DNA from 2 places in the Klebsiella sp. PK18 genome. Region 1 is predicted to be linked to the other one. Evidence: predicted binding sites of a transcription regulator. Region 1 holds the regulator's gene; the other holds the start of a gene.

Evidence for each region. The regulator sigma-54, encoded in region 1, starts transcription at its own class of promoters, with help from an activator protein. The targets are predictions, from matches to a motif close to GTTGGCACANNTTTCGCTNT.
Region 2: the regulator sigma-54 is predicted to act here: its motif matches at 4,675-4,694, upstream of norV (anaerobic nitric oxide reductase flavorubredoxin).

What each region holds. Positions count from the first base shown of each region.
Region 1 covers NZ_CM173493.1:529,093-543,668, forward strand. Annotated here, with positions in the region: gene mnmL (tRNA modification radical SAM protein MnmL/YtqA) at 1-96, shown strand, start outside; gene AC3EMD_RS02575 (MFS transporter) at 143-1,426, opposite strand; gene AC3EMD_RS02580 (Zn-dependent oxidoreductase) at 1,513-2,529, opposite strand; gene uxuA (mannonate dehydratase) at 2,817-3,881, shown strand; gene arcB (aerobic respiration two-component sensor histidine kinase ArcB) at 4,031-6,370, shown strand; gene elbB (isoprenoid biosynthesis glyoxalase ElbB) at 6,604-7,257, shown strand; gene mtgA (monofunctional biosynthetic peptidoglycan transglycosylase) at 7,254-7,979, shown strand; gene npr (PTS phosphocarrier protein NPr) at 8,043-8,315, opposite strand; gene rapZ (RNase adapter RapZ) at 8,312-9,166, opposite strand; gene ptsN (PTS IIA-like nitrogen regulatory protein PtsN) at 9,212-9,700, opposite strand; gene hpf (ribosome hibernation promoting factor) at 9,771-10,058, opposite strand; gene rpoN (RNA polymerase factor sigma-54) at 10,081-11,514, opposite strand; gene lptB (LPS export ABC transporter ATP-binding protein) at 11,562-12,287, opposite strand; gene lptA (lipopolysaccharide ABC transporter substrate-binding protein LptA) at 12,294-12,839, opposite strand; gene lptC (LPS export ABC transporter periplasmic protein LptC) at 12,808-13,383, opposite strand; gene kdsC (3-deoxy-manno-octulosonate-8-phosphatase KdsC) at 13,380-13,946, opposite strand; gene kdsD (arabinose-5-phosphate isomerase KdsD) at 13,961-14,576, opposite strand, start outside.
Region 2 covers NZ_CM173493.1:1,094,011-1,108,586, reverse strand. Annotated here, with positions in the region: gene srlD (sorbitol-6-phosphate dehydrogenase) at 1-756, shown strand, start outside; gene gutM (transcriptional regulator GutM) at 881-1,240, shown strand; gene srlR (glucitol operon DNA-binding transcriptional repressor SrlR) at 1,308-2,081, shown strand; gene gutQ (arabinose-5-phosphate isomerase GutQ) at 2,074-3,039, shown strand; gene norR (nitric oxide reductase transcriptional regulator NorR) at 3,002-4,552, opposite strand; gene norV (anaerobic nitric oxide reductase flavorubredoxin) at 4,741-6,189, shown strand; gene norW (NADH:flavorubredoxin reductase NorW) at 6,186-7,319, shown strand; gene AC3EMD_RS05445 (hydroxyacid dehydrogenase) at 7,514-8,461, opposite strand; gene AC3EMD_RS05440 (RraA family protein) at 8,458-9,153, opposite strand; gene AC3EMD_RS05435 (IclR family transcriptional regulator) at 9,320-10,036, shown strand; gene AC3EMD_RS05430 (MFS transporter) at 10,076-11,410, opposite strand; gene AC3EMD_RS05425 (HoxN/HupN/NixA family nickel/cobalt transporter) at 11,923-12,936, opposite strand; gene hypF (carbamoyltransferase HypF) at 12,939-14,576, opposite strand, start outside.

The DNA.
Region 1 (14,576 bases):
ACCGGAATGGTTGAACTGGATCGCTATCTGAATGAGCAGGGCGCTCAGGGCTCGGCGCTAGGCCGCAGCTGGGCTGTGCCCCTGGCGGAGAAGTAGAAGCAGACGATGTCCGGGCTAAGGCCGGACATCGCTCTTCAGCCATTTATGCCTGACTGGCTTTCATCGTCATCCGCGGGGTTTTAATCACCAGCAGCACCAGCACGGCGCCAAGCGCGGCGATAGTGCCGGCGAGAATAAAGGCGCTGTCGAATTTGCCGGTGGACTGCACGATATAGCCCGTGACAATCGGCCCCACGATGCCGGAGACGCTGCCGATAAGATGGATAAAGCCGCTGGCGCCGCCGACGCGGGATTTATGCACCACGTCCTGAATAATCGCCCAGTAGATCGCCCCGGTCACATAGAGGAAAAAGATGGAGACCGACATCAGCAGAACGGCAGGAACGACGCTGCTAACGGTACCGGCGAGCCCCACGCAGAGCGCGGCCATTAGCAGGCATACCACCAGCACGATTTTGCGCGACAGCAGCAGCCTTCCGGTAAGGTTAAATATTTTATCGGATATATAACCCCCCAGCGCCAGACCGACAAAACCGACGATCCACGGGATCATGGTGGTGAGACTCATCTGTTTAATATCCAGATGGTGCTGCTGGACCAGATAGGACGGAAACCAGCTGAGAAAGAAAAACAGAATATAGTTGTAGCAGAAGAAGGCAAATGCCGTCACCAGAATAATAGGCTGCTTGAGATAATAACCTAATGAGTGGGCCGTTTGATTTTCTACGGTTTCCAGGGCGTCCTCCTCTTGCTTCATTTTATTAATGAGCATGAGCTCTTCCTGACTGACATGCTTATGTTTGTCAGGCGAGTTGGCGGCAATAAAAAACCACACGACCATCCACACAATACCGATGGCGAAAATAATCATAAACGCGGGACGCCAGCCGAAAGCCAGGGCCAGATAACCGACGATAGGTCCGGCGACCGCGCCGCCCAGCGGAGAGCCGGCGCTGAGGAACCCCACTGCGGTTGCTGCTTGCTTTTTAGGAAACCAGCCGTTAATCATCTTGTTCGCTGAGGCGCATATCGGGCCCTCTGCCATCCCGAAGAGCACGCGGAGCACCAGCATGGAATAAAAGCCGGTGGCAACCGCGGTTAAGCCGCAAAACAGCGACCATAACCCAACCGCCAGGCCCATCACCAATGTGGCGCCAAATTTATCGACGGCGAGGCCGCCAATAAAATTAAAGACCGCGTAGCCGAAGAAAAAGCTGCCGAAAATCATACCAAATTGTTCAGCGTTAAGTGCAAGGTCCTTTTCAATCATCGGCACCGTAATGGATAACGCCACCCGGTCCAGATAATTTATCATATACACTAAAAATAATAACAGGACGATAATCCAGCGAATATTTTTTCCCATGATAACACCATGCTCATTATATGATTTATATCAGGCGCGGCGGATCTACAGATATCCGTCGGCCGTTATTTAAAAATGATGTCGGCTTAGCCTAATTGCAGCAGCACTTTGCAACAGGTCTTCCGATCGTTGGCGAAAATCTCCATGGCCTCTTTCACCTGCTCCAGCGGCATACAGTGGGTGATTAACGCCTCAGGATGGATAAGGCCTTTTTCCATCCAGTCGATGACCAGCGGAAAGCGCCCGCTGTTCAGCCGCGAGGAGAAAATGGAGATCTCTTTACTGGTGATGCTTTGCTGGGTCAGCGTGGACGCCTCGCCGGAGAAACCGAGTATGCCGATGCGGGCGGCAGGGGAGGCGAGGAGGATTGCCTCCTGCAGAATGGCTGGGTGGCAGGCGGCATCAATGACCAGCGTGGGGGCTATCTGCCGCTGCGCCAGCTGATCCGCCAGCGGCTGATGGGTGTTATCGAGCGTCAGATCGGCGCCGTTGTCCCGTGCCATCTGTAGACGTTCGGCAATGCGGTCCACAACGATCACCTGCTTAACGCCATACACCCCCTTCAGCGCCTGGATCACCGTCAGGCCCATCGGGCCAGCGCCGTAAACCAGGGCGATATCCTGCGGCGTGGGCTGCAGCTGGGCGGTAATATTTGCCGCAATAGTAAAAGGCTCAACCATTGTCGCCTGACGATCGCTGATAGCCTCCGGAATGCGCCAGGCATTTTTGGCCGGCACGCAGGCATAGTCGCTGAATCCCCCATCGCGGTGCACCCCGATGACCTGGAGCTGCGCGCAAACATTCGGCCGGCCAACCGAGCAGGGATAACAATGGCCGCAGCTGACCACCGGATCGACCGCGACGCGTTCGCCAATACGCGCCGGAGAGACCTGCTCGCCGACGGCATCGATAATGCCGAAGAATTCATGACCAATAACGCGGGGATATTTCGCGAAGGGGTTGTGGCCCTGATAGATGTGTACATCGGAACCGCAGATCCCGGCAAAGGCGATTTTCACCCGTACTTCATGGCTGCCCGGAACGGGAACCGGACGTGATGCAATGTTCAGTTGGCCTGGCTCTTTGACGATGACGCTTCTCATTTCTGTTCCTTCCATTGTCTGTTTCGCGAACGAATTTCGCCTGTTTTTATTACCATACAAGTATGCATTTGATCATAAATAGCTCTGGATCACATTTGGAAGAGGTCGTCAGAAAAAGCCAGACTATTATTAATCTATTGAAATAAATTGAAAAAAAATATGAATGCGCCGGGATGGGCTTGCCCGGTGCAGGAATGTGATCGTTATCACGACAGGAAAGGGCAATTCGATTATGATTACTGGTATGGTAGTAGGGTAAAACACAAATTATGAAGCAGGTGATAACGATGCAGATGACAATGCGCTGGTTTGGGCCAGAGGAAGACAAGGTTTCATTAGAGCATATACGACAGGTGCCCGGCGTGGAGGGGGTCGTCGGCGCGCTCTATGACGTCGCGGTGGGTGAGGTATGGCCAGTCGATAAAATTGAGCGTCTGGTCAGCCAGGCCCATGCCGCGGGCCTGAAAATGGAGGTGATAGAGAGCGTCAACATTCATGATGACATTAAAATCGGCCTTCCTTCCCGTGACCGCTATATTGCCAACTATCAGCAGACCATTCGCCACCTTGCCCGCTTCGGCGTCAAAGTTATCTGTTATAACTTCATGCCGGTTTTTGACTGGATGAAGACGGATATGAACTACGTCCTGCCGGATGGTTCGTTGACGATGGCTTTTGAGAAGAAAGATATCGATAAACGGCTGGAAGACGTAGTGAAAGAGGTACTGGAGAACTCAAACGGCTTCGCCTTGCCGGGCTGGGAGCCAGAAAGGCTGGCGGAGGTGCAGACCCTGTTTGCCAAATATAGCGCGGTGGATGACCACAAGCTGCGGGAGAACCTGGTCTATTTTCTGCGGGCGGTGATCCCGGTCTGTGAAGAGGTCGGGGTGAAAATGGCGATCCATCCGGACGATCCGCCGTACTCCATTTTTGGCCTGCCGCGGGTGGTCAAAAACCGCGACGATCTGGACTGGATCTGCCGGGCCGTCGATTCGCCCGCTAACGGCATCACGCTCTGCACCGGCTCGATTGCCGAAGATCCGGATAACGATGTGTACGCCATCCTGGCAGAGTTTACCCGGCGCAAACGGATCCACTTTGCCCACGTCCGCAATATTAAGCTGATACGGGATAAAGATTTTTACGAGTGCGCCCATCCGTCAGAGTACGGTTCCCTGGATATGTACAAGGTGATGCAAGCGCTGTATGACAACGGGTTCGACGGCTATATTCGCCCGGATCATGGCCGCTTTATCTGGGGAGAGACCGGACGGCCAGGCTATGGCTTGTACGACCGCGCTCTCGGCGTGACCTACCTGAAGGGGCTCTGGGAGGCGTTAAGCAAGCGCTAATCGTTCTCCTGACCTTGCCTCTTTTTAGCGGCTGGTTCGCCTTGGCGACCAGCCGTCATATCAGCTCCTTCCCGCATTTTTTGCACAACTTACAGCGCATTGCTCAGAATTGAGTATTATTGTGCGGAGTTGTCGTGAAGGAATCCCCTATGAAGCAAATTCGTATGCTGGCGCAGTATTATGTCGACCTGATGATGAAGCTGGGTCTGGTCCGCTTTTCGATGCTGTTGGCTCTTGCGCTGGTGGTGCTGGCCATTGTGGTACAGATGGCGGTCACTATGGTGCTGCATGGCCAGGTTGAAAGTATCGACGTTATCCGCTCTATCTTCTTCGGTCTGCTGATCACCCCCTGGGCGGTCTACTTTCTCTCGGTGGTGGTGGAGCAGCTCGAAGAGTCCCGCCAGCGTCTTTCGCGGCTGGTGGACAAGCTGGAGGAGATGCGCGAGCGCGATCTGAAGCTGAACGTGCAGCTGAAAGATAACATCGCGCAGTTGAATCAGGAGATTGGCGAACGTGAAAAGGCGGAAGCCGAGCGCGAGACCACTCTCGAGCAGTTGAAGATCGAGATGAAAGAGCGTGAAGAGACGCAGATCCAACTCGAACAGCAATCCTCCTTTCTGCGCTCTTTCCTCGACGCTTCGCCAGATCTGGTTTTCTACCGCAATGAGGATAAGGAGTTTTCAGGCTGTAACCGGGCGATGGAGCTGTTGACCGGCAAAAGTGAGAAACAGCTGATCCATCTCAAACCGCAGGACGTCTATAGCGAAGAGGCCGCGGAAAAGGTGCTGGAAACCGACGAGAAGGTGTTCCGCCACAATGTATCGCTGACCTATGAGCAGTGGCTGGACTATCCCGATGGTCGCAAAGCGTGCTTCGAAATCCGCAAGGTCCCGTACTACGATCGCGTCGGTAAGCGTCGCGGCCTGATGGGCTTCGGGCGCGATATCACCGAACGAAAACGCTATCAGGACGCCCTCGAGCGCGCCAGCCGGGATAAAACTACCTTTATCTCGACCATCAGCCATGAGCTGCGTACCCCGCTAAACGGGATCGTCGGGCTGAGCCGTATTTTGCTGGATACCGAACTGACCAGCGAGCAGGAGAAATACCTGAAAACCATCCATGTCTCGGCGGTGACGCTGGGGAATATCTTCAATGATATTATCGACATGGATAAAATGGAGCGCCGTAAGGTACAGCTCGATAACCAGCCGGTGGACTTCACCAGCTTCCTTGCCGACCTTGAAAACCTCTCCGGTCTGCAGGCCCAGCAGAAGGGCCTGCGCTTTGTATTGGATCCCTCGCTACCGCTACCGCATAAAGTGATCACCGACGGTACGCGTTTGCGCCAGATCCTGTGGAACCTTATCAGCAACGCCGTGAAGTTTACCCCCCAGGGCGGCGGGGTGAATGTCCGCGTGCGCTATGACGAAGGCGATATCCTGCACTTCGAAGTGGAAGACTCCGGAATTGGTATTCCTGAAGCGGAACAGGACAAAATTTTCGCCATGTATTACCAGGTCAAAGACAGCCACGGCGGCAAACCAGCTACCGGAACCGGCATTGGTCTCGCTGTCTCGCGTCGCCTGGCGCGCAATATGGGCGGCGATATCAGCGTAACCAGCCAGCCGGGTAAAGGGGCGACCTTTACGCTCACCGTCCATGCGCCTGCCATTGCGGAAGAAGTGGAAGATACGCTGGCGGAAGACGACATGCCATTACCCGCGCTTAACGTGCTGCTGGTGGAAGACATTGAGCTCAACGTCATTGTGGCCCGTTCGGTGCTGGAAAAGCTGGGCAACAGCGTGGATGTCGCCATGACCGGGAAAGCCGCGCTGGAGATGTTTGAGCCAGGCGAGTACGACCTGGTGTTGCTGGATATTCAATTGCCGGATATGACGGGGCTGGATATCTCTCGCCAGCTAAAACAGAACTTTGCCGCGGATGAGCTGCCGCCGCTGGTGGCCCTGACCGCCAACGTACTGAAGAATAAGAAAGAGTATCTCGACGCCGGGATGGACGATGTGCTGAGCAAGCCGTTGTCGGTGCCAGCGCTCACGGCCATGATCAAGAAATTTTGGGATGCGCCGGAAGAGGAAGCGCAGGAAGCGCCGGCGGCCGATCTGCATAAAGCCGACGCGGTGCTGGATACCGATATGCTGGAGCAATATATCGAACTGGTGGGACCGAAGCTTATCAACGATGGCCTCGCGGTGTTTGAGAAGATGATGCCGGGCTATATGTCTGTCCTCGAGTCCAATCTCACCGCCCGCGATCAAAAAGGGATTGTCGAAGAGGGGCATAAGATCAAAGGGGCGGCGGGTTCTATTGGTCTGCGCCACATCCAGCAGCTGGGGCAGCAGATCCAGACGCCGGATCTGCCAGCCTGGTCTGATAATGTCGCTGAATGGGTTGAAGAGATGAAATCTGAGTGGCAAAACGACGTGGCGGTACTGAAGGCGTGGGTGGCGAAGGCCGGGAAAAAATGACCCCGGACAGACCGGGGTGCGCGAATACTGCGCCAACACCAGGGAACTGGTGGTTGAGCCAGTGTTATTTGAGTGATGTTGTTACGTGGCGCAACCTGAGAAGTGGATTGCTCGCTCATTAAGATAGCAAAGCTTAACTAATTTGTTACATGAATCAGTAAAATATGTGAAGCATAGCGAGTAAATCGACATTTTTGACTGGTTTCAGCGAGTTGCATGGAGGAGCGAAAGCGATGAAAAAAATTGGTGTGGTACTGAGCGGCTGCGGCGTGTACGACGGCAGTGAAATTCATGAAGCGGTGATTACCCTGCTGGCGATCGCGCGCAACGGCGCGCAGGCGGTGTGCTTTGCACCCGATAAACCGCAGCGCGACGTCATCAACCATCTGACGGGGGAATCGCTGACGGAGCAACGCAATGTGCTGGTGGAAGCGGCGCGAATTGCCCGCGGCGACATCTTACCGCTGACGCAGGCGCGTGCGGAGACGCTGGACGCGCTGATCGTCCCCGGCGGCTTCGGCGCGGCGAAAAATTTAAGCAGCTTCGCCGCCGAGGGCAGCGAATGTCAGGTGGACCGCGATCTGCAGGCTCTGGCACTGGCGATGCATCAGGCCGGCAAACCGCTGGGTTTCATGTGCATTGCCCCGGCGCTGCTGCCGAAGATTTTTGCGTTTCCGCTGCGCATAACCATCGGGACCGATCTCGATACTGCCGATGTGGTCGAAGAGATGGGGGCGGAGCACGTGCCTTGCCCGGTCGACGACATCGTGGTGGATGAAGAGAACAAAGTGGTCACCACCCCGGCGTATATGCTGGCAGAGAATATTGCTCAAGCCGCCACCGGGATCGAAAAGCTGGTCGCCCGCGTGCTGGCGCTGAGCGCATGAGGCTCCGCGTTGCGCCCTTTGCGCTGCTAAAACGACTGGCGCTGCGTCTGCTGCTGATCGCCGCCGTCTTCTGGGGCGGGGGGATCGCGCTGTTTAGCGTGCTGCCGGTGCCGTTTTCGGCGGTGATGCTTGAGCGGCAGGTGAGCGCCTGGCTCTCCGGAGATGTCCACTATCTGGCGCACTCTGATTGGGTCGGCATGGATGAGATCTCTCCGTGGATGGGGCTGGCGGTGATTGCCGCCGAAGATCAAAAGTTCCCGGAACATTGGGGGTTCGATGTATCGGCGATAGAAAAAGCGCTGGCGCACAATGAGCGTCATGATACCCGCATCCGCGGCGCGTCAACGCTGTCGCAGCAGACGGCGAAAAACCTGTTTTTATGGGATGGCCGCAGCTGGTTGCGTAAGGGGCTGGAAGCCGGGCTGACGGTCGGTATAGAAACCGTCTGGAGTAAAAAGCGGATCCTGACCGTCTACCTGAATATTGCCGAGTTTGGCGATGGGATATTTGGTGTGGAAGCGGCCGCGCAGCGCTATTTTCACAAGCCTGCCAGCCAGCTGACGCCGGGGGAAGCGGCTCTGCTGGCCGCGGTGCTGCCAAATCCGATCCGCTATCGCGCTGACGCGCCTTCGGGCTATGTGCGCAGCCGCCAGGCCTGGATCTTACGCCAGATGCGACAGCTGGGCGGGGAAGGGTTTATGCGCGAGCATAAGCTGTATTAGCGCGTGAATCCGGCGCCGGGGCTGGCACTGTCGCCAGTCGGCCGTCGCCGGGAAGCGTGACGCTTAGTCTTCATCAAATCCGGCATTAAAAAGAGCAATCACCGCGGCGAGCGCCTCAACTTCCTGCGGACCGCTGGCTTCCACCTCTATCTGCCGCCCTTTCGCGGAGTCCAGCATCAGCAGGGCAATCACGCTGTTTGCTTCCGCCTCCGTGCCTTCATCGTTGCGCAGCAGTACTTCGGCATCGAAATTCTGCATCAGCTCAAACAGTTTCATCGCCGGGCGGGCGTGCATGCCCAGCTTATTGGTGATTTCAACGGTCTGCTTTACGGTCATGATTTACGTTTTTCCAGCGTCCGATGACGAGACTGTACGTTCTTGCCGCGGGAGCGGAAGTAGTCAGCCAGTTGTTCAGCAATATAAACCGAACGATGTTTACCACCGGTGCAGCCAATGGCCACCGTCAGATAGCTGCGATTGTTAGTCTCCAGCATCGGTAACCATAGCTCAAGATAGCTCCGGGTCTGGTAAATAAAGTTGTGCACTTCGGTGTGCCGGTCAAGGAAGGCGGCCACCGGTTTATCCAGACCGGTCATTGGACGCAGTTTCGGATCCCAGTGCGGGTTTGGCAGAAAGCGCACGTCAAAGACGTAATCAGCATCGATCGGAATACCGTGCTTGAAGCCGAAGGATTCGAAGACCATCGTCAGCTCACGCTCGCGTTTGCCTAACAAGCGAGTACGCAGCATTTCCGCCAGCTCATGCACCGACATTTCGGACGTATCGACGATCAGATCCGCACGGGAGCGCAGTGGCTCCAGCAGGTCGCTCTCTTCGTCGATGGCGCTTTCGAGCGACAGATTCTTGCTGGAGAGCGGGTGTAAGCGACGAGTATCGCTGTAACGGCGGATCAGGGTATTACGATCGGCATCAAGGAACAGCAATTGCGGAGAAAAGCATTCCGGCAGGTTCTGCATCGCCTGTTCAAAGATTTCCGGTGATTCCGGCATGTTACGCACGTCGATGCTGACGGCCGCGGAGATATTGCGGTCAGCCAGCGACCGCGCCAGATCGGGCAGCAGCACGACCGGCAGGTTATCCACGCAGTAAAAGCCCATATCTTCCAGCGCTCGCAGAGCGACGGATTTCCCCGAGCCCGAGCGGCCGCTGACGATCATCAGTACCATGTACCGTTTCTCCTCAGTACGATAAAGGATAAGGTGCGACTGCCGTTATGCGTCATCGCTGCTTCCTGCTTCGGTGATGATCTCATACAACTCTTCATCGCTCTGCGCCGCGCGCAGGCGACGGCAAATCGCTTTGTCCGCCAGCCGTTTGGCCACCAGGGAGAGCGTATGCAGGTGAGTCTTTGTCTGGTCGGCTGGCACCAGCAGCGCGAACAGCAGGTCGACAGGCTGATTGTCGATCGCGTCGAAGGCGATGGGGGTTTCCAGCTGGACAAAAACGCCGACAGCACGCAGCGTATCCTCTTCCAGTTTACCGTGAGGAATGGCAATACCATTGCCAATCCCGGTACTGCCCATTTTTTCGCGGGTGAGGATCGCTTCGAACACCACCTGCGGCGGCAAACTTAACTGTTTGGCGGCCAGTTCGCTAATGATTTCCAGAGCACGCTTCTTGCTCTGGCAGTGAACCTGGCTACGGGTACATTCCTGGTTCAGGACGTTGCTCAGTTGTAGAGCCGAATCGTTGTTCATCATAATTTCACCTGAGCGCCCCCGCGCCCGCCGCCGATGTTAAACCACGACGGACGCAGGGGGGCCCGGACAATTAGTGTTGTTTTAGTTTATCTTTGTGCTTCGTTAACTGCCTTGCCAGCTTGTCGATAAGACCATCGACAGCTGCATACATATCCTGCCCTTCCGCACTGGCATGGATTTCGCCACCGTTGACATGCAGATTCGCGTCCGCAATTTGCGTCACTTTCTCTACTTTTAACACAATATAGACCTGATTGATCCGGTCGAAAAATTGCTCCAGTTTGCTGAACTTCGCCGTGACGAAGTCGCGCATCGCGGGGGTGATCTCGACGTTGTGTCCTGTAATGTTGAGCTGCATAGTGTCTTCCTTATCGGTTGTGTCAGACCAGTTGTTTACGCTGGTTTGACGGCGGAATGGATAAAGACTCTCTGTACTTCGCGACAGTGCGGCGCGCGACCATGATACCCTGCTCGGACAGCATGGAGGTGAGCTTACTGTCGCTCAACGGCTTCGCGGGGTTTTCCGCGGCGATTAACTTCTTCACCAACGCGCGAATGGCCGTCGACGAGGCTTCGCCGCCGCCTTCGGTATTCACATGGCTGGAGAAGAAATACTTCAGTTCAAAAATACCGCGCGGACTGTGCAGATATTTTTGCGTGGTGACACGGGAAATGGTGGATTCATGCATCTCGACAGCCTGGGCGATATCGGCCAGCACCATCGGCTTCATATACTCTTCACCCTGTTCGAAAAAAGCCTGCTGCTGTTCAACGATGCAGCGGCTGACGCGCAGCAGCGTATCGTTGCGGCTTTCGAGACTTTTGATTAGCCAGCGGGCTTCCTGCAGATTGCTGCGAATGAACTGGCCGTCGGCGTCATTGCGGGCGCTGTTGCCCATTGCCGCATATTGCTGATTAATCTTCAGCCGGGGAATGCTGTCGGCGTTGAGCTCCACGGTCCAGCGGCCGCTGACCTTGCGGACCAGTACGTCGGGAATGACATATTCCGGTTCACTGGTATGAATGGACTGGCCAGGGCGGGGATCCAGCGACTGGATCAGATTCACCGCCTCTTTCAGCACCTCTTCTTTCAGGCGCGTCACTCGCATCAGGGTGCGGAAATCGTGGTTAGCCAGCAGATCGAGATGGTCGCTGATAATCAACCGGGCCTCTTCCAGCCACGGCGTCTCTTTAGCGAATTGCGACAGCTGGATCAGCAGGCAGTCGCGCAGATCTTTCGCCGCGACGCCAACCGGATCAAAACGCTGGATGCGCTTCAGAACGGCCTCCACCTCTTCCAGGCCGATTTCGTCATCGCCAATGCTGTCGACGATGTCTTCAATCTGAATGGTGAGATAGCCCGTATCGTCGACGGCGTCGACGATGGAGGTGGCAATGGCGCGGTCGGTGTCGGTGAAGGGCGTCAGCTCGACCTGCCACATCAGATAATCCTGCAGCGTCTGAGTGGTTTCGCCTTGATAGACGGGCAGCTCGTCGTCCTGATAATCCACGCCGTTGCCTGACGGCGTACCGGCGGTATAGATTTCATCCCAGCTGGCATCGAGAGGGAGCTCGTCCGGCATCTCTTTTTGCTCAAGCGCATCGACGGTATCGAGGGACTCGCGGTCCTCCACTTCTTTCGCCTCTACCTCGTCGTGAAGATCGGTTTGCTCAAGCAATGGGTTACTTTCCAGCGCTTGCTGGAGCTCTTGCTGGAGTTCTAACGTGGACAACTGCAGCAAACGAATAGCCTGCTGCAGTTGCGGCGTCATGGCAAGCTGTTGGCTAAGCCTTAATTGCAAACCTTGCTTCATGTTCAGGGTAAATATCTCCGGCTAAAACGTCTGTAACCTCTACCCTATCAGAGTCTGAAGTCTTCCCCAAGATACACGCGCTTAACCTGCTCATCTTCGAGGATCTGCTGCGGCGTACCATGAGCAATAAGGTGTCCCTGACTGACAATATACGCCCGTTCGCAGACGGCGAGGGTCTCTCTGACGTTATGGTCGGTGATCAGTACGCCGAGGCCGCTGTCGCGCAGGTGTTCAATGATGCGTTTGATATCGATAACGGAGATGGGGTCAACACCGGCAAAGGGTTCATCCAGAAGGATAAATTTCGGGTTCGCCGCCAGCGCGCGAGCGATTTCGACACGGCGGCGTTCACCACCGGAGAGCGCCTGACCGAGGCTGTCGCGCAGGTGCTCAATATGAAACTCTTCCATCAGCTCTTTGGCGCGATCTTCCCGCTGTTCGCTGGTTAAATCGTCACGGATCTGCAGGACCGCCATCAGGTTGTCATAGACGCTCAGACGACGAAAAATAGAGGCTTCCTGCGGCAGATAGCCGATGCCCCGGCGCGCGCGCGCGTGCAGCGGTAGCAGACTGATGTCTTCGTCATCGATAATAATATTGCCCGCGTCGCGCGGCACAATGCCGACCACCATGTAGAAGGTGGTGGTTTTACCGGCGCCGTTCGGGCCGAGCAAGCCGACAATCTCTCCGGAGTTAACGGTGAGACTGACATCTTCCACCACGCGGCGGCCTTTATAAGCTTTGGCGAGGTTCTTCGCAGTTAAGGTTGCCATAACGAATTAGTTACTCTTCTTTTGCTGATTGCCGCTTTTATCCTGCAGCTCAGACGGCACCAGAACGGTGGTGACGCGTCGACCTTTGTCGCTGAAGGCCTGCATTTTTTGCTCTTTCACCAGATAGGTGATCTTATCGCCCTTGATATTGCTGTCGAGCTGCTCAAGGTAAGCGTTGCCGGTCAGCACGACGTAATCATTCTGCAGCTCGTAGCGCATTTTCGACGCCCGGCCTTTTACCGGCTTGCCGTTATCCTGCATCTGGTAGAAGGTGGCCGGGTTACCGAAGCCTTCGATCACCTCTTTACCTTTCTCATTGCCCGGACGGGTGACCACCACTTTATCAGCGTTAATTTTGATCGTCCCCTGGGTGACGACCACGTTACCGGTGAAAGTGACGACGTTGCCCTGCATATCCAGTGACTGCTGATCGGACTCGATATGGATCGGCTGATCGGTATCTCCCGTCTTGGCCAGGGCCGGCAGGCTGGCGGCCAGTAAAGCGCCGGCGAGCGCAATCTTAAGGCTGAGTTTGTTTGTTCTGAATTTCATAAGAGGTTCTCACCTTTTCAATCAGCTCGGCATTTTTGCTGCGAAGGTTTCCACGCATTTTCAGGCCGCTGGAATTAAATGTGGTGCCGTATAACGTCACCATGTCATCGGAGGTAACGTCCTGTGTGACCAGATTTATCTGGGCGTTATCCGTCGTAATTTTGCGCAGTTGAGAGTCAGGCGCGAGCGCATTCACCTCAACGTGCCCGTAAAGATAGAGCATTCGGTCATTCGTCAGCTTCGCTTTATCTGCCCTGATTGACCAGGTTGGCACCTTATTGGTATCAAAGGTGGTCATCACCGGCTTGGTAAACCAGGAAACCTCCTGATCGGAAAAGTATTCCACATGCTCGGCAATCAGCCGATAGCTCAGGGCGCCTTCCGGGCTGTACACGACGGTGTCGGTATGTTCGCTTTTATACGTCGGGTCGTTGGGATTGACCTCCGGCTGGGCCGTGTCGTCCGTATTCGCCAGATTCAGGCCGATGAGGATCAGCGCGAGCAGCGACAGTAAAATGATAACCCAACGTCTGGTTTTACTCATATTGATTGCCCTTTGGCCTCATCCAACTTGCCCTGCGCCAATAGTAACAAATCGCAGACTTCGCGTACCGCGCCGCGTCCGCCGTTAATGCGCGTGACATAATTCGCCCGCGGCAGCAGCAGCGGATGCGCATCGGCGACGGCGACGCTTAAACCCACTTCCGCCATCACCGGCCAGTCGATCAGATCGTCGCCGATATACGCCACTTCATCCGGACGAACCGCCAGTTTGCTGACTAATTCGCGAAACGCCAACAGCTTATCCGACTGACCTTGATAGAGATGCGTAATGCCCAGCGTCTGGCAGCGGTCTTCTACCAGTTTAGCTTTTCGCCCGGTAATAATCGCCACTTCGATGCCGGAGGTCAGCGCGCAGCGGATACCATAGCCATCGCGGACGTTGAACGCTTTCAGCTCCTCGCCGTGATTACCCATATAGATAAGTCCGTCGGATAATACACCGTCAACATCGAGGATCAGTAGACGGATCTTAGCCGCGCGATCGAGAAACGCCTGGCTTACCGGCCCATAGCATGTCGCTAACTGAGCATCAGCATTATTCATTATTTTTTCCTTACTTACACTACGCCCGCGCGCAGGAGATCGTGCATATGTACCACACCTAGCAGGTGGTCGCCATCGGCAACCAGCACGCAGGTGATATGACGGGATTGCATCAGGTTTAGCGCATCTACCGCCAGGGTGCCGGGACGGATGCGGATCCCTCCCCGGGTCATGACATCGGCAATGCTGGCATTACGCATATCGACGCCGGTATCAAAGACCCGGCGCAGGTCACCATCGGTGAAGATCCCGATGATGTTCATATCGTCATCGCAAACGGCGGTCATGCCTAAATTTTTACGCGTGATTTCCAGCAGCGCATCGCGCAGGGTGGCCTGCAGGCCGACGTGCGGGATTTCATCACCGGTATGCATAATATCATTGACGCGCAGCAACAGCTTACGACCGAGTGCGCCGCCAGGATGAGACAGGGCGAAATCTTCGGCGGTAAAGCCACGGGCTTCCAGCAGAGCGACGGCGAGGGCATCACCCATCACCAGCGCCGCGGTGGTGCTGGAGGTGGGCGCCAGCCCTAACGGGCAGGCCTCTTTGGGCACTTTCACGCACAGATGGATATCCGCTGCGCGCGCCATGCTGCTCTCAGGCCGGCTGGTGATGCAGATAAGCTTC
Region 2 (14,576 bases), 560 kb from region 1:
GGTGGCGGACAAACCTTAGGAGAGTTTCTGTGCCGCGGTCTGGCCGCCGAGGGCTACCGCGTGGCGGTGGTCGATATTCAAAGTGAAAAAGCCAGCCGCGTCGCCCAGGAGATCAACGCTGAATATGGCGAAGGCACGGCATACGGCTTCGGCGCCGACGCCACCAGCGAAGCCAGCGTCACTGCCCTGGCTCACGGGGTGGATGAGATTTTCACGCGCGTCGATCTGCTGGTGTACAGCGCCGGGATTGCCAAAGCGGCGTTTATTAGCGACTTCGCGCTGGGGGATTTCGACCGCTCGCTGCAGGTGAACCTGGTGGGCTATTTCCTCTGCGCCCGCGAGTTCTCGCGGCTGATGATCCGCGATGGCATTAAAGGTCGCATCATTCAGATCAACTCGAAGTCCGGCAAAGTGGGCAGTAAGCACAACTCCGGCTACAGCGCGGCGAAGTTCGGCGGCGTCGGGCTGACCCAGTCGCTGGCGCTGGATCTGGCGGAGTACGGTATTACCGTCCATTCGCTGATGCTCGGCAATCTGTTGAAATCGCCGATGTTCCAGTCGCTGCTGCCGCAGTATGCCACCAAGCTCGGCATTGATGAGAGCGAAGTCGAGCAGTACTACATCGATAAGGTGCCGTTGAAACGCGGCTGCGATTACCAGGATGTGCTGAACGTGTTGATGTTTTACGCCAGCCCGCAGGCGTCGTACTGCACCGGGCAGTCAATTAACGTTACCGGCGGCCAGGTGATGTTTTAAAAGGTTCCCGGATGGCGCGGCGCTTATCCGGGCTACAAAAATGTCGGTCGGGTCAGGCGCTAGCCGCCACCCGACAAAAAACGGTACCCGGGTTTTACCCGGTACCCCACCTTCAGGAGACATTATGGTTACCACATTAATCACCGTCGCCGCTATCGCCTGGCTGACTCAGCTGGCTTTCGGCGGCTGGCAAATTCGCCGCTTCAATCGCGCTTTTGATAGCCTTTGCCAGCAGGGCCGCGTTGGCGTCGGCCGTTCCTCCGGGCGCTTTAAACCACGCGCGATTGTCGCTATCGCCGTCGATGAAAACGATCGTATTTGCGATACGCTGTTGATGAAGGGTCTCACCGTCTTCGCCAGCCCGCAAAAAATCCCCACGCTTAGCGGTAAACATCTCAAGGAATTGCAGCCTGATGTGATCTTTCCCAATGATCCGCTCTGTCAGAATGCACTATCATTAGCGCTTAATCCGAAACATGCATAATTTCGTTGTGAAAGTTAATATCTTGCGAAATTATCACTTCGAAACTTAAACGCAGGATACAACGCCTATGAAACCACGTCAGCGCCAGGCAGCCATTCTCGAGCACCTGCAATCGCAGGGCAAATGCTCGGTCGAAGAGCTGGCGCAACACTTCGACACCACCGGCACCACTATCCGCAAGGATCTGGTGATTCTGGAGAATGCCGGGACCGTCATCCGCACCTACGGCGGCGTAGTGTTGAATAAAGACGAGGCCGACCCGCCTATCGACCACAAGACGCTGATCAACACCCACAAGAAAGCGCAGATTGCCGAGGCCGCCGTGCGCTACATCCACGATGGCGATTCAATCATCCTCGACGCCGGCAGCACCGTGCTGCAGATGGTGCCGCTGCTGAGCCGCTTCAATAACATCACGGTGATGACCAACAGCCTGCATATCGTCAACGCCCTTTCCGAGTTCGATAACGAGCAGACCATCCTGATGCCGGGTGGCACCTTCCGTAAAAAATCGGCTTCATTCCACGGCCAGCTGGCGGAAAACGCATTCGAACAATTCAGCTTCGACAAGCTGTTTATGGGCACCGACGGCATTGATCTGGTGGCGGGCGTCACCACCTTTAACGAGGTCTATACCGTCAGTAAGGCGATGTGTAACGCCGCCCGCGAAGTGATCCTGATGGCCGACTCATCCAAGTTTGGCCGTAAAAGTCCCAACATTGTCTGCGGCCTTGAACGCGTGGATAAATTGATTACCGATGCCGATATTGACCCTGAATTCCAGCGGGCGCTGGAAGCCAAAGGTATTGAAGTCATTATTACTGGAGAACATCATGAGTAACTTTTTGTTAGAGGCCGGACGCCAGACCCTGATGCTTGAGCTGCAGGAGGCGAGCCGCCTGCCGGAACGCCTGGGCGACGACTTCATCCGCGCGGCGGAAACCATCATCCACTGCGAGGGCAAACTGATTGTCTCCGGTATCGGTAAATCCGGCCACATCGGTAAAAAGCTGGCGGCAACCTTCGCCAGCACCGGCACCCCGGCCTTTTTCGTCCATCCGGCGGAAGCCCTGCACGGCGATCTCGGTATGCTCGATAGCCGCGACGTGATGCTGTTTATCTCCTACTCCGGTAGCGCAAAAGAGCTGGATCTCATCGTGCCGCGGCTGGAAGAGAAATCCATTCCGCTGCTGGCGATGACCGGCAAATCCACCTCGCCGCTGGCGCTGGCGGCGAAAGCGGTGCTGGATATCGCCGTGGAGCGCGAAGCCTGTCCGATGCATCTGGCGCCGACCTCCAGCACCGTTAACACCCTGATGCTGGGCGACGCGCTGGCGATGGCGGTGATGCAGGCGCGCGGTTTCAATGAAGAAGATTTCGCCCGTTCCCACCCGGCGGGCGCCCTCGGCGCGCGTCTGCTGAACAAAGTGCATCACCTGATGCGCCGCGACGAAGAAGTGCCGCGGGTCAATACCGAGGCTAACGTCATGGACGCCATGCTTGAACTCAGCCGAACCGGACTCGGCCTGGTGGCGGTCTGCGATGAAGCCAACCGCGTGCAGGGCGTTTTCACCGACGGCGACCTGCGCCGCTGGCTGGTTGCTGGCGGTACGCTCAACGATAGCGTCACTCGGGCGATGACCCGCAACGGCGTAACGCTGCAGGCGGAAAGCCGCGCGGTGGAAGCCAAAGAGCGGCTGATGAAACACAAAATCAGCGCCGCGCCGGTCGTGGATGAAAACGGTCAACTGGTCGGCGCCATCAACCTGCAGAACTTTTACCAGGCGGGGATCCTTTAAGTCCCAGACGTTTCGCCAGCCGATGCAGGTTGGCGACGTCCAGTTCCAGCGCACGGGCGGTCGCCGCCCAGTTGCGCTGGTTCGCCTCCAGCGCGCGGCTAATTGCTTCTCGTTGAAAAGATTCGGTCGCCTCGCGCAGATTGACGTTTCCCGTCGCCGGCACCGCTGCCGCCGTCTCAGTCGGCAACATCGGCGCGGCCACCGCAAACTGGAAATGCTGCGGCTCCAGCACCACTTCATCGCCGGCCTGGGTGGCCCGCGCCAGCACCACCGCCCGGTGAATAGCATGCTCCAGTTCGCGCACGTTGCCCGGCCAGGACCACTGCTGCAGCCTGTTTCGCGCCGCTTCGCTGAGTATCACCCGCGCCAGCCCCATCCGCAGGCGGCACTGCTCACAGAAATAGCCCGCCAGCAGCACCACATCGCTGTCCCGATCGCGTAGCGCCGGAACCGACAGCGGGAAGACGCTCAGCCGATGGTACAGATCGGCGCGAAAGCGCCCTTCCACCACCTCCTGGCGCAGATCGCGGTTCGTCGCCGCCAGCACCCGCACATCGACCCGCAGGCTGCGGTCATCGCCGACGCGCTGAATATCGCCATACTGCAGCACGCGCAGCAGCTTCGCCTGCAACGCCAGCGACAGTTCGCCAATTTCATCAAGGAACAGGGTGCCGTTATCAGCCATCTCAAATTTACCGCTGCGGTTGCTGATAGCCCCGGTAAACGCCCCTTTCACATGGCCAAACAGCTCGCTCTCCGCCACGCTTTCCGGCAGCGCCGCGCAGTTGAGATAGACCAGCGGATTGGCGGCTCGCGGCGATCCCTGGTGCACCGCCTTCGCCACCAGCTCTTTACCGGTGCCGGTTTCGCCGCTTATCAGCACGTTTAAATCCGAGGCGGCGACGATATCGATCTCTTTTTTCAGCTGCAGCATGGGCGCCGACAGGCCGATAATTTCCTGGCGCTCAGGTTGCGCATAATTGACCGGCTGCGCCGGCAACACGTTTTGCGCCTCAAGGCGGGCAATAAGCAGCGCGTTATTCAATGCCCCGGCCACCAGCGCGGCAATCAGCCGCAGCTCTTCATCGCTGAAGCTATCGAAACGGTCGGCATCCATACCATCAAGGGTCAGCGCGCCAATCAGCGTCTGTCCGGCAAACAACGGCAGGCCAACGCAGGCGTGAACCTTCAGGCTCTCATGACCGGGGATCAGCCCGTCATAGGGGTCGGGCAAATCGCTATCCGCCGGGAAGCGCACCACATCCCCGGCGCGCGCAATCGCCTCAAGCCGCGGGTGTCCTTCCAGGGCAAAGCGCCGACCAAGCACATCCTGCGCCAGGCCATCGATCGCCAGCGGCACAAACTGATGCGCCTCATAGCGCAGCAGCGCCGAGGCATCGCAGCCGAGGATCTGCCGCAGGGTAGTAATCAGGCGCGAAAAGCGGTCGGTGTGACCAATATCGCTTTGTAAATCAATGGCGATTCTCGCCAGCTCGTCGACGGAAAAACTCATTGCCGCTCCATTGTCATTTTGACAACACGCATTGTCATATCGACAATTTTAGCTATTGTCATTTTGACAGCAACCAAAATCAGAAAAAAATTAAAAATAGCTAATTATCAATGAATTAAAAAGTTGGCATGCAACTTGATATAAGCCAGTCAACTGAGTTTAAACACACTGTATTGATTGAGGTTGCTATGTCTATTGCGGTTAAAAATAACATTCTTTGGGTTGGCCAACGTGACTGGGAAGTGCGTGATTTCCACGGCACCGAATATAAAACGCTGCGCGGCAGCAGCTACAACAGCTATCTCATCCGCGAAGAGAAGAACGTGCTGATTGATACCGTCGATCATAAATTCAGCCGCGAGTTCGTGCAGAACCTGCGCAGCGAAATCGATCTGGCCGACCTCGACTATATCGTCATTAACCACGCCGAAGAGGACCATGCCGGCGCGCTGACTGAGCTGATGATGCAGATCCCGGATACGCCGATCTACTGCACCGCCAACGCTATCGACTCGATCAACGGCCACCATCATCATCCTGAGTGGAACTTCCACGTGGTGAAAACCGGCGATACTCTCGATATCGGTAATGGTAAACAGCTGATCTTCGTGGAAACGCCGATGCTGCACTGGCCTGACAGCATGATGACCTACCTGACCGGCGACGCGGTGCTGTTCAGCAACGACGCCTTCGGCCAGCACTACTGCGACGAACACCTGTTCAACGATGAAGTGGACCAGATTGAACTGTACGAACAGTGCCAACGCTACTACGCCAACATCCTGACGCCCTTCAGCCGCCTGGTGACGCCGAAAATTACTGAAATCCTCGGCTTCAACCTGCCGGTGGAGATGATTGCCACCTCCCACGGCGTGGTCTGGCGCGATAACCCGACGCAAATCGTCGAGAAATACCTCGAGTGGGCGGCGGATTATCAGGAAGATCGCATCACGATTTTCTACGACACCATGTCCAACAACACTCGTATGATGGCGGACGCCATTGCCCAGGGGATCACCGAAGTTGACCCGCGGGTGGCGGTAAAAATCTTCAACGTCGCCCGCAGCGACAAAAACGAAATTCTCACCAACGTTTTCCGCTCGAAAGGCGTGCTGGTGGGCACCTCCACCATGAACAACGTGATGATGCCGAAAATCGCCGGGCTGGTGGAAGAGATGACCGGGCTGCGTTTTCGCAATAAACGCGCCAGCGCCTTTGGCTCACACGGCTGGAGCGGCGGCGCGGTAGACCGCCTGTCCACCCGCCTGCAGGATGCCGGCTTTGAGATGTCGCTGAGCCTGAAAGCCAAATGGCGCCCGGATATCGACGCGCTGGAATTGTGCCGCCAACACGGACGCGACATCGCCCGCCAGTGGGCCCTCTCGCCGCTGCCGGTTGCTGAAGCAGCGACAACGCCGGAACAACAGGACTGTGCCTGTGCCGCCGCCGCGGCCGCCGATCTCGGTCCCATGATGCAGTGCAGCGTGTGCCAGTGGGTCTATGATCCGGCGAAAGGCGAACCCAACCAGGATGTCCAGCCGGGTACGCCGTGGAGTGAAGTGCCGGACAATTTCCTCTGCCCTGAGTGTTCTCTTGGCAAAGATGTCTTTGACGTACTGGCGACGGAGGCAAAATGAGTGATGGCATCGTCATCATCGGCTCGGGCTTCGCGGCCCGCCAGCTGGTGAAAAATATTCGTAAGCAGGATACGCAAATCCCGCTGACCTTAATCGCCGCCGATAGCATGGATGAATACAACAAACCGGACCTCAGCCATGTCATCAGCCGCGGGCAGAACGCCGACGATCTGACCCTGCAAAGCGCCGGCGAGTTCGCCGAGCAGTACACTCTGCGCCTGTTTCCCCACACCTGGGTGAGCGATATCGACGCCGGAAACCGGTTAGTGAAGAGCCAGGATAACCAGTGGCGCTATGACAAACTGGTGCTGGCCACCGGGGCGACGCCGTTTATCCCCCCGGTACCGGGACGCGAGCTGATGCTGACGCTGAACAGCCAGCGCGAATACGGCGCGGCGCAGAGCCAGCTGCACGACGCCAGGCGGGTGCTGATCGTCGGCGGCGGCCTGATTGGCTGCGAACTGGCGATGGATTTCTGCCGCGCCGGTAAAGCGGTAACGGTAGTCGATAACTCAGCCAGCGTGCTGGCGGCGCTGATGCCGCCGGAGGCCAGCAGCCGCCTGCAGCATCGGCTTACCGAGATGGGCGTACACCTGATGCTGAAAACGCAGCTTGAGGGGCTGGAGCAAACCGCCGACGGCATCCGCGTCAGCCTCGATCGCCAGCGCGCGATAATCGTCGATGCGGTGGTGGCCGCCGCCGGCCTGCGCCCGGAAACGTCGCTGGCGCGCCATGCCGGATTGCAGATTAACCGCGGCGTGGTGGTCAATAACCAACTGCAAACCAGCGACCCGGCGATTTACGCCCTCGGCGACTGCGCGGAAATCAACGGTACGGTATTGCCGTTCCTGCAGCCGATTTTACTCAGCGCCATGTGCCTGAGTAAAAACCTGCTGGCGCAGGCGGGGGAACTCAAGCTGCCGCCAATGCTGGTGAAAGTGAAAACGCCGGATCTGCCGCTGCATCTGGCCGGCGACACCCGCCGCGACGATCTGACGTGGAATATCGTGGCCGCCAAAGAGGGGCTGGTAGCGAAAGGCGTGGATGCCGAAAACCAGCTGCGCGCCTTTGTGGTGAGTGAAGACAAAATGAAGGAAGCCTTTGCGCTGCTCAAGCAACTGGTGAGTTGATTACCGTCCAGGCAGCCCTGTTTTGCCGGGTGGCGCTACGCTTACCCGGCCTACGGAGGCCGCCCGTAAGCTCATATACTGTAGGCCCGCGCAAGCGCAGCGCCGCCGGCGCAGGGGGCGGCGTCTGGCCGCTCCCTGCGCCACGGAAAACAGAGTGCCGAAAAATTAACCGGGAGCGCAGGTTCGGTTAACACTCAAAACGTTGTTTCTGTCTGAGCCGACTCCTGCAGCACCTGCAGAATGTTGGCTGCGGCGGCGGTCCCCATTTTCACGTAAGAGGCATCGCTAACGCCACCCACATGCGGAGACAGAATGACATTATCAATCGCCTGCCAGATATGCGGCGTGGTGAGTGGTTCACTGTGAAAGCTGTCGAGCGCCGCCCAGCGCAAGGTCCCCGCTTTTAATGCTGCGGCCAGCGCCACATCGTCAATCAACCCGCCGCGCGCAGTATTCACCAGGATAGCGCCCGGCTTACACTGCGCCAGCGTGGCGGCATTGATCATTCCTCTGTTATGTTGCGTCAAGGGACAATGAAGGGACAGAACATCGGCCTGCATCAGCAGGTCTTTGAGTTCGTCAACACGTTCACATTCCGGCGGGACCGTTTTCGCGTAGGGATCGTAAGCCAGAACCTTCATACCAAAGGCGACGGCAATTTTCGCCACACGGCTGCCAATAGCGCCGAGGCCGACCAGTCCCAGCGTTCTGCCCTCAAGTTCGAGTGATTTATGCGTTGATTTATCCCAGTGCCCTTCACGCAGGCGGCGGTCAAGCGGAATTACCGACTTGGCACAGGCCAGAATTAACGCCCAGGTGTGTTCGGAAACCGCGGCGGCATTGGCCCCCGTCGCCGCGCGAACCATTATGCCGCGCGCGGTGGCCGCCTCAACGTCAATGACATCAATGCCGCTGCCATGTTTGGCAATCACCTTCAATGCCGGGGCGGCATCCATGACGGCGGCCGTGATTTTGCCATAGCGCACCAGTATCGCGAGCGGATTGTGCTGCTGGCACAAGGCTATCAGCTGGGATTCTGTTGGCTGGCGGCCGGCAAAGACAAGCTCGTAATCTTCCAGCATCTCCAGCGCTGCTGCAGCCAAATCGCTGCCGGTAATCAGGATGACGTTTTTAGCGCTCATGGCAGTGTCTCCCCTTCGCTCAGCATCCCTGCCTGACGCAGAGCGCTCTCCAGCCAGTGCGGACGAAGGTCGCCGTCGCGGATAGCAACCAGACGTTTTGATTCCATCGCCAGTTTGCCTTTCGCCAGTTCGATGATGGTGCGAACTTCATCGCGCGGGATAACGACCACGCCGTCAATATCCCCTACCACTAAGTCACCTGCCTGCACGGCGGCGCCACCGACTGAAATAGCGTGATTGACCCTGCCTGGAATGAACTTGGTGGGGCCGCACGGATTCAGGCCGGCGGCGAAAACCGGAAAGAGTTGGTTACTTAAGGTTTCCGCATCGCGAACGGCACCGTCAATGATAATCCCTGCGATACCGCTGGCCTGGGCCTGCGTGGCCATGATCTCTCCCAGCAGCGCGCAGGAGAGATCGCCCTTCCCGTCGATGACCAGCACATCGCCAGGTTTGGCGACGGCCATTGCGGCGTGAATAGCGAGGTTATCCCCCGGGCGGACCTCTACGGTAATCGCTGGCCCGGCAACCGCCATATGCGGCGCCAGCGGCTTGATGCGGCCATGTAATGTGCCACGGCGTCCGGCCACGTCAGCCAGAATGGCGGCCTGAAATTCGGCGGCCTGGCGGACCTCTTCCGCGTCAACACGCGCAATATCAAAGTTGATGAGTTTCTGTTGCGAAGCAGGCATGGTTACTCTCCATTTGTTTTACTAGATACAACTCACGTGTACTATATAAAACAACTATACGAGCATTGCTTCGCTTTTCGCCAGTGTTGCGAAGTTGTTTGTGATGTAAACACGAAGTTACTCACAAAATTCAGGTACAATTTTGTTCGGCAAAAAGGAGAACATGATGGGGAATGAAGGCGTAATTGCCGTTGAAAAGGCGCTGGCTTTACTTGATTGCTTCCGTCCCGGTAATGACAGTCTGACGTTAACGGAGCTGGCCCAGCTTTCGGGATATCACAAAACAACCGTTTATCGCCTGATGAATTCGCTTGAGCGAATGAACTACATCATCCGGCACGACGATGGCACCTATACGCTCGGCCACCGTCTGCTCTATCTCGGCAAGCTCTATGAGCAATCATTTGAACTTGCCAGAGTCGTACAGCCGGAATTGCAGGCGCTGTCACAGGCCTCCAGCGAAAGCGCGAGCTGGTATGTGATTGAGGGGGGACAGCGCCTGTGTCTGTTCCGCGCCGAAGCCTCCCAGGGATTACGCCACAGCAACCTGCCCGGCAGCCAGTTCCCGCTGGATGGTTCCGCTATCAGCAAGGTTTTACGCCACTGGGGATTGGGTGAATCGTTGCAGGAAGACGAACCGACGCTGCCGTTCTATACCTCCGGCGCGCGCGACCCGCACACCGCGGCCTTCGCAATGCCGGTGTTTGGCGTCCACGATAAACTGATCGCGGCGCTGGCCCTGACCGGGCCGGCATCGCGTCTGACGGAAGATCGTAAAGAAAACGGCATCAGCCAGCTCATGCAGGAGACGGCCAACCGCCTGTCGCTCAAGCTAGGCGCCAGCAAGCCATTCTGCGAAAGGTTTTACGGTCTGAAAGAGTAAGATTGGCTAAGAAGGCGGGAAAAATCCCGCCTTTGCTTATTAATGGGTCATCTGTTTTTCCTGCCTGGCAGTCTGCGAGTAACGCCGTCCCATGGCCAGCACCGCAATGCCGCCTGCCAGACACAAGGCGGCCAGCGGCAGCATCGCCAGCGTATGGCTTCCTGTCCGTTCGCTAATAATGCCATAGGCATTCACCATCACCGCGCCGCCAATCAGGTTGGCGATCGCGCCGATGGCCGCCAGCCCGGCGGCGGCTGACGTGCTGCTCATCCAGCCCGATGCCAGCGCCCAGAAGGGGCCCTTCGCCGCATAAGCGCCAATCAGTATGGTACTGAGGATCATAATGGTGGCCGGAAGCGACAGATTGATAAATGCCGCGAACACGCCAGCCGCAATCATAAAGAGGGTAAGCGCCGTGTGCCAGCGGCGTTCATTTTTCCGGTCCGAACTGCGTCCCCAGACAATCATCAGCACCGACGCCAGTCCATAGGGGATGGCATTCAGCAGCCCGGTGGTCAGGTTATCAAGATGGAACGACTTCAGCAGCTGTGGAGACCAGACGCTAAGCGTGGTGCCGGCAGACGACGCACCGGCGTAAATCAACGCCATCAGCCAGATTTGGCGATGCTTCAACAGTTGCCATGTGGTGGTATGGCCGATCTGTTTCTGCTGTTGGCGCTCCGCCTGAAGCGTGTTTTCCAGCCACGTCTTCTGCCGGTCGTTTAACCAGCCAGCCTGATGCGGGCGGTCGCGCAAAATAAAGAAAGCGGCAATCCCCAGCAGCACCGCCGGCAACCCTTCAATAATGAATAACAGATGCCAGCCGCGCAGCCCTAACCAGCCATCCAGCATCAGGATCAGCCCTGAAAGCGGTGAGCCGATAAAGTTAGCCAGCGGAATGGCCACCATAAAAGAGGCAATAATACGCGCACGGTAGCGTGACGGGATCCACCAGGTAAGATAGAGTACCACGCCCGGAAAAAAGCCCGCTTCGGCAGCGCCCAGTAAAAAACGGACGATGTAAAGGGAGGTGGTGTTCTGCACCAGCGCCATACACATCGATACCACTCCCCAACTGATCATAATGCGCGGGATCCACAAGCGCGCCCCCACCTTCTGCATCGCCAGGTTGCTGGGCACCTCAAAGATAAAATAGGCGACAAAATACAAACTGCTGGCGAAGCCAAAAGCCGCCTTACTCAGGCCCAGATCCTCATTCATCTGCAGCGCAGCCATACCAATATTGCCCCGGTCAATAATCGACACCAGGTAGCTGACAACCAGGAAAGGCAGGATGCGCCAGATAACCCGCCGCATGGTCTCTTTTTCCAGCGCATCGTTATCGATAGCGCGGTTCGGTAATTGATCGGTCATGGTTTCCTCGCAGGGTTTCATTATGTTTATCAGGAAAACGATGTAGTGACGAAATAAGTGACTTCAGCCTGATGCGTCCGTTTTGCCGCGTCCGGAGATGAGGATGGGCTGCCTGGGTTGTCATGTTGCTTCACCAGGTAACGCAAGCCACACGTTTCTGGCCGCAAGGTGCGGCGCGGTAACGATCTCCATGAACATCTCGCTATTGTTGTACTCTGTACAACTTAGTTTTATTTTACAAAACTACTATAACGAGGCTGTCGTGTTTTTATCCAGTTAACGAGTGGTTTAAATTATGTAAATAAGAGGTAAATCACAGATGCTTCGGGTCGTTAAAACGAGGGAAAATGAAGATTTGATAAAAAATAATAATTTTTCAATGAGTTAAGTAATTGAGGTTATTGACGCAGAGGGATGCATCACCAGGACCTGGGTCAGCCTGCGCAGCGCAGCGCCGCCGGGCAGATCGGGTAGCCCGGCTAAGCACAGCGCAAGCCGGGAAAATCTCCAGGTTAACGCGCCAGATTGTCGTAGCCGCGCCAGCGGTAGTTAAGCACCGACAGCGCCCAACAGGCGACGAACAGCCCCACCACCACAAATCCGGCGTCGCCAAGGTTATCGTTTAACATCCCCACCCAGCGCCATATCCCGCCGCTGAGCGCAAACTTATCCATCAGCAGGCCCAGCGCTTCCAGGCCGCCGATAAACAGCGCCACCACCACCGAGGTGCCGGTGATGGTCATATTGTAATAAAGCTTGCGCTGCGGTTTGCTGAACGCCCAGCCGTAGGCGCCGACCATCAGCACGTTATCGAGGGTATCCACCAGCGCCATACCACTGGCGAACAGCGCCGGGAAGACCATAATCGACCAGACGGAAATCCCGCTCGACGCGCCGGCGGCGGAGATACCCAGCACGCCGATTTCGGTAGCGGTATCAAAACCGAGGCCGAACAGGAAGCCGACCAGGTACATCTGCCAGCTGCGGCTAACCAGACGGAAGGTTTTGCCAAACAGCCAGCTCATCACCCCGCCGCCGCTGACGATTTCGTCGCTCACCTTCTCACCGCGCTTCCACGCCCGAAAGCTGCGCCACACGCTGCGTAAAATCACCAGGTTGATAAAGGCCATCGCCAGTAAAAACAGGGCCGACACGGCGGTGCCGATGACGCTACCGGTGTCATGCAGCCAGCTCATCTGCGCGCTGAAGGCCGTGGCGGTCGCGGCAATCGCCGCCGAGGCCAGCACCACAATCGATGAGTGGCCCAGCGAGAACCAGGCCCCGACAGCGAATGGCCGCCGCCCCTGCTGCATCATCTTGCGGGTCACGTTATCAATCGCCGCGATGTGGTCGGCATCAACTGCGTGGCGCAGGCCGTAGCCCCAGGCCAGCAGGCTGGCGGCCATCAGCGCGCCGCTGTCGCCAAAAGCCTGCAGCGCCCAGCACCAGGCCAGTAAATTCGCCGCGATCAACCCCAGCACCAGACCCGCGGCGCGCGGCTGCTGGCGTAAAACTGTCATTATCATTGTTATGTTCCTTGAGCCTGCCCGCGGGCGGCGGCGATCACCGCCTGACCATATGCGATTGCGCCGTCGCCGGCCGGCAACTGCTGCGCAAACAGCAGAGTAAAATCCGCCAGATAAAAGGTCAATCGCGCCGCCAGCAAGCGGTTATGCAGCACCCCGCCGCTGCAGACTATCGTGTCGATGCCGCGAGCGGTGGCGCAGTCGCAGGCCATCGCCGCCAGCCCACAGGCCAGGGCGTCATGGAATGCCCAGGCTTTCTGCGCCGGGGTCGCCTGCCAGTTCAGCCACTGTCGCCAGAAGGTCGCTATGTCCAGCGCGTCGTCGCGCCACGGCAGCGTAACCGGGTGGCTGACGCCGGGGCAGCTGGCGGCCAGCGCTTCCAGCCGACAGGCTGCTTCGCCTTCATAGCTCAGGCTCTCCGGCGCACAATCCAGCGCGCAGGCAACGGCATCAAACAGCCGTCCGCAGGACGAGGCGCGTGGCGCGTTAATGCCGCGATCGATGGCCTGCGCCAGCAGCGGCCAGTTGCGCTGGCGGAGGGGGGCGGTGTGCGGATAATCCTGCCAGTCAGGGACAAAGGCCAGGCACTGAGCCAGCAGATTTCGCCACGGCTGGCGCGCCGCCAGGTCACCGCCCGGCAGCGCCACGGCCGGCAGTCCGCCAAGATGTTCGCACTGGCGATAGTTCACCCGCAGGCACTCCCCGCCCCACAGCGCACCGTTTTCCCCCATCCCGATGCCATCAAGGGTCAGGGCAATCACATCGCCGCCGTCGAGCGGCCATCGATGTTCCGCCAGGCACGCCGCGGCATGAGCATGGTGATGCAGCACCGTCTCCACCGGCAGCGACAGGGACACCGCCCACTGCGTTGAGCGATAGCCGGGGTGGGCATCAACCACCACCCGCTGCGGCACAAACGCGTAAATGCTTTGCATCAGTTGCAGGGTGCTGCGCCACTGCTGTTCAACGCCTTCCTCGCCAAGATCACCAAAGTGCTGGCTCAGCACCGCTTCGCTGCCGCGCGCCAGGCAGAAGGTATTTTTCATATCCGCGCCGAGAGCCAGCAGCGGCGGGATGTCTCGTAGCCCCGGCGGCAGCGGCAGCGCATCCGGAACGTAGCCCCGGGCGCGGCGCAGCATTTCACCGCTTGACCGCACCAGCGAATCATCCATTCGCTGCAGGATGTCGCGATTATGCAAGAGAAAGCCGTCAGCAATGTCGGCTAAATCGTTGAGCGCCTGAGTATTACTTAACGCCGGCGGACGGCCGCTGAGGTTGCCGGAGGTCATGACGATGGGGCGCGCCAGAGCCTGCAGAAGCAAATGCTGCAGCGGATTAGACGGCAGCATCACCCCAACTTCCGCAAGCCCTGGCGCAATCTCGTCGCACAGGCCGGAGACCTGCGCTTTAGCAATCAGTACGATGGGCGCCGCCGGGGAGCCCATCAGCGCCGCGGCGTCGGCGGGTAAGCCCGCCGCTGACGGCAACATTACCGCCAGCGGTTTCGCCGGACGGTGTTTCCTCGCCCGCAGCGTGGCAACGGCAGTAGGATTACCGGCATCGCAGGCCAAATGAAAGCCGCCGATGCCTTTTATCGCCACGATGTCGCCTGCCGCCAGCCGCGTGATGGCCGCCTGCAG